Regions from separate parts of the Terribacillus sp. AE2B 122 genome, predicted to be linked through region 2. Evidence: predicted binding sites of a transcription regulator. Region 2 holds the regulator's gene; each other region holds the start of a gene.
The links. Region 2 encodes LexA, which represses DNA repair genes until DNA is damaged. Its sites were predicted from a motif close to CGAACATATGTTCG; they were not measured.
Positions count from the first base shown of each region.

Region 1: the regulator LexA is predicted to act here: its motif matches at 923-936, upstream of uvrB (excinuclease ABC subunit UvrB).
Region 3: the regulator LexA is predicted to act here: its motif matches at 947-960, upstream of ruvA (Holliday junction branch migration protein RuvA).

Region 1 covers NZ_LR700943.1:550,218-552,494, forward strand. The annotation lists gene AE2B122_RS07910 (peptide chain release factor 3) at 1-823, shown strand, start outside; gene uvrB (excinuclease ABC subunit UvrB) at 995-2,277, shown strand, end outside.
Region 2 covers NZ_LR700942.1:751,967-754,243, reverse strand. The annotation lists gene AE2B122_RS03850 (DUF2188 domain-containing protein) at 1-171, opposite strand, end outside; gene AE2B122_RS03845 (hypothetical protein) at 359-745, shown strand; gene lexA (transcriptional repressor LexA) at 1,032-1,661, opposite strand; gene AE2B122_RS03835 (recombinase family protein) at 1,945-2,277, shown strand, end outside.
Region 3 covers NZ_LR700942.1:273,012-275,288, forward strand. The annotation lists gene AE2B122_RS01375 (hypothetical protein) at 28-237, opposite strand; gene AE2B122_RS01380 (BofC C-terminal domain-containing protein) at 402-887, shown strand; gene ruvA (Holliday junction branch migration protein RuvA) at 1,013-1,627, shown strand; gene ruvB (Holliday junction branch migration DNA helicase RuvB) at 1,640-2,277, shown strand, end outside.

The sequences.
Region 1 (2,277 bases), on a different contig from region 2:
ATTCGGAGTACAGACATTCTTTGATACGTTTGTTAATCTTGCACCTGCGCCAGGCAGCCGTCGTACGACAGAAGGTATCGTATCGCCTGAGAAGGAAGAGTTCTCCGGATTCATCTTCAAGATTCAGGCGAACATGAACCCGGCTCACCGTGACCGGATTGCATTCCTGCGGGTCTGCTCAGGTAAATTCGAGCGTGGTATGAGCGTCCAGCTCTCCCGCTCAGCGAAGCCGATCAAACTTTCCCAGTCACAGCAATTCGTCGCATCCTCCCGTGATACGGTCGAAGAAGCGTATGCTGGAGATATTATTGGTATTTATGATCCAAACATTTACCGAATTGGGGACACACTCATCGAAGGGAAAGCAAATTTTGAATTCGATGAACTGCCGCAATTCCCGCCGGAAGTGTTCAAGAAAGTTACCGCCAAGAACGTTATGAAAGCCAAGCAGTTTCAGAAAGGTATCGAGCAGCTTGTTCAAGAAGGAGCAATCCAGCTGTTCCGCGGAAAACGCGACAACAGCTATATCTTAGGTGCAGTCGGAGAGCTTCAGTACGAAGTATTCGAATATCGAATGAAAAACGAGTATAATGTAGAAGTGGTATTGGAATCGATGGGAGAACGCATCCCTCGCTGGCTAAAGGCCGAGCAAGTGGATGAACGCTTATTTGATGAGCGCAGTCTGCTCGCACAGGATCGCGAAGGGGAGTACTTGGCATTGTTCAAGAATGATTTCGCCCTCCGCTGGTTCACGGATAAAAATCCGAAAGTCGATTTGATTGATCTATTTGAGGTCAACCAATACGACCAAGCTTCTAACTAATAATAAAGCCGTCAAATTTTGGCGGCTTTTTGCTATCTATTTGTTTATGTTTCGTATATTAGGTAAACATCTATACTAGCAGGTATGTGGAATTTTAAACGAATGTTTGTTCGTGTTTTTATATATTTTATGCTATGATGACATTAGTATACAGAACGGAGGAATTTGGCATTGAAAGAAAAGGAAACGTTTGAGTTAGTATCCAAATACGAGCCGCAGGGTGACCAGCCGAGAGCGATTGACGCCCTAGTCGACGGCATCCACCAAAACAAGCGTCATCAGACACTTCTCGGCGCGACTGGTACCGGTAAGACGTTCACCATTTCGAACATGGTGAAGGAAATAAACAAACCGACACTTGTCATTGCACACAATAAAACATTGGCTGGTCAGCTGTACAGTGAGTTTAAGGAATTTTTCCCGAACAATGCAGTGGAATATTTCGTCAGCTATTACGATTATTATCAGCCGGAAGCATACGTACCACAGACAGATACATTCATCGAGAAGGACGCAAGCATCAATGATGAGATTGATAAGCTGCGCCACTCCGCTACATCTGCGCTATTTGAACGCAATGATGTATTGATTGTGGCAAGTGTGTCCTGTATCTATGGCTTGGGTTCCCCGGAGGAATATAAGAGCCAGGTGCTGTCTGTGCGCGTCGGTATGGAGAAGGATCGAGATGCTCTTCTTCGTAACCTAGTTGATATCCAATACGCACGGAATGATATTGATTTCCAGCGCGGAACCTTCCGTGTTCGCGGGGACTCAGTTGAAGTCATTCCGGCATCAAAGGAAGAACATTGCATCCGCTTTGAGTTCTTTGGGGATGAAATCGATCGGATTCGTGAAGTGGACGCCCTGACAGGCGAAATCATCGGGGACCGGGAGCATGTCGCTATTTTCCCTGCTTCCCACTTCGTAACACGCGAAGAGAATCTCAAGAAGGCAATTGTCAATATTGAGAAAGAGCTCGAGGATCAGCTGAAAGTCTTCAAGGAGCAAGGCAAACTGCTGGAAGCACAGCGATTAGAGCAGCGGACGAACTACGACTTGGAAATGATGCGGGAGATGGGTTTTTGTTCAGGTATTGAAAACTACTCAGCTCAGCTTACTTTCCGCGAACGGGGAGCCACACCTTATACGCTGCTGGACTTCTTCCCCGATGATTTCATCGTTGTCGCGGATGAGTCCCATGTTACGCTGCCGCAAATAAGGGGAATGTATAATGGTGACCAAGCACGGAAAAAGGTGCTCGTTGATCATGGCTTCCGTCTGCCATCAGCTATGGATAACCGGCCGCTCACATTCCAGGAATTTGAGAAGAAAACAGAACAGCTTGTCTATGTATCTGCAACACCTGGTCCTTATGAAATCGAGCACACACCGGAAATGATCGAACAGATCATCCGACCGACAGGATTGCTAGATCCGGAAATCGACATTCGACC
Region 2 (2,277 bases):
TCTCCTGTCCCTGCCGTGAATGACATGTTCACCTTTATTCTGCTTAGCTAATTTCTTCCCATAATCCATCGCTTCTTTTTGCGTGTCAAAGCTTCCTGAAGCACGTTTTGCTCCTTCTTTTTTAACCTGCCAGCTGTTATTTCTGTCTGGTACAGTGTGATAGTTTGACATTGTTTCACCTCCAATAAAAGTACTTATAGTGTCTATACCACATAGTAGCCCTGTTTAATGCAAACGATGAGAAATTAAACATATCTGTTTCTTAACTTGTCACTTATTTGTGAAATAATGTACAAACCTTTCGATGGATTCATAACTAATATGTGAAATAATTGAACTATAACAAGGAGGAGATCACATGCCAAAACTACGCGTTACATTATTTCATGAAATACTGGGACAGTTAGAAGCAGACCAACTCCAAGGAACGAAAGCAAGAGAATACCGCTGCGAATTAGGAACGTGCACACCATACGATGTCGTACATCATGCGGAAGTGCTGCTGCAGGAAGGATTCATTTCAGGCGTCGTAACAAACTCCAAGGATTACAGAGATGTCTTCATTGACGATATTTTAGTAAAAGGACATGAATTGTTAGCTTTAATGGGGAACCAGCGAATTCTGGATGGTGCCAAGCGCCTGTTAGGGGAGACATACGAGAAAGCCACGCCAGGTATTCTGCTCGAGGCTCTTAATTTAGCGATGAAACAATATAAAAGCATACAAGAGGAGCTTGCCGTCTAGGCAAGCTCCTTATTTATACCGTTTTTAACGTTCTTTAAGATAATAATCATCCATACTGTGTTGTTCTCTACGGTGGCTTCTTGTATATCCACATTTACACGAATCAGTAACACTATCAATCTTATGTCGGCCTCGCAACTTGCAGAAGAGCTTGTAAAACAGCTTCACAAAACCACCTGCTTTCTAGCTTTTGGTAATAGCATAATCTAATATACCCAAAAATTATGTCGAAAGAAGGCAAAAAGTATGTAAATTCTATGAAAAAAAACCGGCCGGAGCCGATTTTTTACTGAATGGAACGATATAAACCGATTACTTTACCAAGAATACTAACATTATCCAAAATGATAGGATCCATCGTACTGTTTTCTGGCTGCAGTCGGATCTGGTTTTCTTCCTTGAAGAAACGTTTCACTGTTGCTTCATTGTCCTCTGTCATCGCTACAACAATCTCTCCATTTTGAGCGGTCTGCTGCTGTTTGACGATGACCATGTCTCCATCTAGAATACCGGCTTCTATCATACTCTCTCCTACAATAACCAAAACAAAAATATTATCGTCCGGTCCTACTAGATGGCTAGGTACAGGGACATATTCTTCTATATTCTCCACTGCTGTAATTGGAATACCAGCTGTTACTTTTCCGATTACCGGAGCGTAGTTTGCCTCACCTCGAGGAATATCTGTTTGTTCTTCACTATCAAATGATAATACCTCGATAGCGCGCGGCTTTGTTGGGTCGCGACGGATAAGACCTTTTTTCTCTAAACGAGAAAGATGGCCGTGAACGGTAGAGCTTGAGGCCAATCCAACTGCTTCGCCGATTTCTCTAACGGAAGGCGGGTAGCCTTTATCGAGTACCTGCTCCTTTATGTATGCTAGAATCGCTTCCTGTCTTTTCGATAGTTTTATCATGTATCGAACACCCCGTGCATATATTTTTATTACATACAGTATACCATGATAGATTGCAATATACAAACATCCGTTCGAAAAAAGGTCTTGACTAGAACCTATGTTCGTATATAATGGAATTAACAAAGAGAACGCATGTTCTTGAAAACGGAGGGGTCTACCATGTTCAAAAAACTAGCGAAATCAGATCTATTCTATTATGTGCTTTTCGGCTTCACGCTTTTCTTCTTATACTTTACACTTATAATGAGCGTCTAATTAGTCGAAGTGAGAGGGTACATCAATGAAAGCAGTCATCTATTGCAGAGTAAGTACAGAAAAGGACGAGCAAGCTAGCTCGATTGAGCGTCAGCGTGAAGAGCTCATCAGGCTTGCTGCGTCTTCCGACATAGAGGTTATCGATATCATCGAAGAGAAACAGAGCGGTTATGAGATCGAACGTCCGGGAATTTTTCGCATGCTGGATGTGTTTACAGCACGTGAAGCGGATTGTCTCCTCATTCAGGATGAAACGAGGCTAGGAAGAGGCAATACGAAGATCGCCTTGTTCCATCATCTTCAGAAGCTAGAGGTCAAGGTGTATACGTTAAGCCAGCACGGTGAATTCCAGCTTTCG
Region 3 (2,277 bases), 480 kb from region 2:
CCCTTTTTCCGTTGAAGGGGCTTTCATTTATAATATACCATGCTCTTCGAAAATGCGGTGCATATCCTGGCGATACTTATCTTCCATAGCAAGTACTTCTGCTTTGGACAAACCGGCGTGCTGAATGTGATCTCTAAGTATCAAGGTTGCTCTTTCTTCTGAGAAAACGTTCGCCATGTTTGCTTCGCTTTTCGCTTCCACGTAGTGGAGGTACTTTTGCTGCGTAGTGTTTCTCACTATTATCCCGCCTTTGTTTTCAACTTTCTAATCCTTTACCACATATAATCGAAAAGAAAACCAAAAAAGTGTCGGTCAAATCAATATTTTTTCAAAAAAAACGGATAAAGAAGCGCTAACAGGAAAAAATGAAGGCAAAAGCAACGGAATAGGGGTGGAAGATCATGAGGCGTTTCTTAGGCTTTTGTTTGCTTTTCCTTTTAGTAGTTCCAAGTATAACAGCGGAAGCTGCGGATCCAGTTGAAGTGAAGGTCGTACTGCAGCGTCAATATATTGATGGCAAGCAGACAGAAGTAACCCATCAAGAGAAAATCTATGCAATGGAAGATTTCTGGTCAACCTATCATGATTGGCAGCTTGTTTCCCAGAAAGAAGGTTTGGTTGTATTCAAACAGGAAGTAATGGATATTTCACCCTCGTTAAAGAAGAATGGCTATTTCGGTATTTACAAAGGGAAGCTGACCATATTCGAAGGTCGTCCAATAGATCAGCAGGCAATCCAATCGTTCTATCAGATAAATAAAGGCAAGTTGGAAAGTCATCAAGCGGAAGAGCTCGAAGAAGGGATCAAGATCCAATCAAGAGAAGTTTATGAAGATGTCCTGGAAGCGCTCCGCTCCAAAAACGATGTAGCACCACTGCCAAGCTAAAAAGGATCGTTCCTCAGGAGAGGGAGGTCCTTTTCCTGTTTTTCACCTTTTACCTTATACGAACATACGCTTGTGTGGTAAAATAGATAGAAGGAAGTTATTGATTCAGGTAGGAGAGAAACAGCATGATAGCGTATGTTAAAGGCAAGATTACAGGAATTACAGAAGAAGCGGTGCTTGTAGAGGCACATGGTGTAGGTTATGAAATCATTTGCCCGAATCCTTTTCAATTCCAAATGGAAGAAGGCAAGGAGGCGCTTGTCCATACATATCATTATGTTAGGGAAGATGCCCAGACTTTGTTCGGGTTTAAAAATACAGAGGACAAGTTTTTGTTCCAAAAACTGCTAGGGGTTTCAGGTATCGGGCCGAAAAACGCCTTGCAGATCCTAGCAGGTGTCAACGTCGAGGAATTTGTCGCAGCAATCGAGCGAGAAGATGATAAGTTCCTGACAAGCTTCCAGGGTGTTGGGAAGAAGACTGCTCGTCAAATGGTGCTCGATTTGAAAGGTAAGCTCGTTTATATGGTATCGCTTACTGCAATCGAAGCATCTGCAGGTACAGAAAGCAACACTTCTAAGAAACGTCTTGCATTAGCAGATGCAGAAGATGCAATGCGGGCTCTAGGATATCAGGAGCGGGAAATCAAAGCTGTCTTGCCTCAGCTGAAAAAAGAAGACAGTGACAGTGCTGATCACCTGATCAAGAAAGGCTTGGCTTTATTAAGTCAAAAGAAATAAAGGAGTGCGAAGATGGAAGATCGCATGATTACGAACGAATTGAAACAGGAAGACGAAGTGATCGAGCTCAGTCTGCGCCCGTCCACCTTAAAGCAGTACATCGGCCAGCATAAAGCAAAGGAAAATCTGGCTATCTTCATAGAGGCAGCAAAGATGCGTGATGAGCCGCTTGACCATGTATTGCTTTACGGACCACCAGGATTAGGAAAAACAACGATGGCATCGATCATTGCCAATGAAATGGGTGTGTCATTCCGGGCAACGAGCGGACCCGCAATTGAAAAAGCAGGGGATTTGGCAGCGATTTTAAGCTCTCTGGAAGCAGGCGATGTGTTGTTCATCGATGAAATTCATCGATTGCCAAGAGCTGTTGAAGAGATACTGTATCCAGCTATGGAAGATTTCTTTCTGGACATTGTCATTGGAACCGGACCTAGCGCGCGCAGCGTCCGTCTTGATTTGCCGCCATTCACATTGGTTGGCGCGACAACGAGAGCTGGATTGCTATCTGCACCTCTAAGAGACCGGTTTGGTGTGCTGAGTCGACTTGAATTTTATAATACAGAAGATTTGGCCAGCATCGTCGAGCGGACAGCAGTCATTTTCGATGTCGAGATTGAACCTTCTGCTGCAAACGAGGTAGCATTACG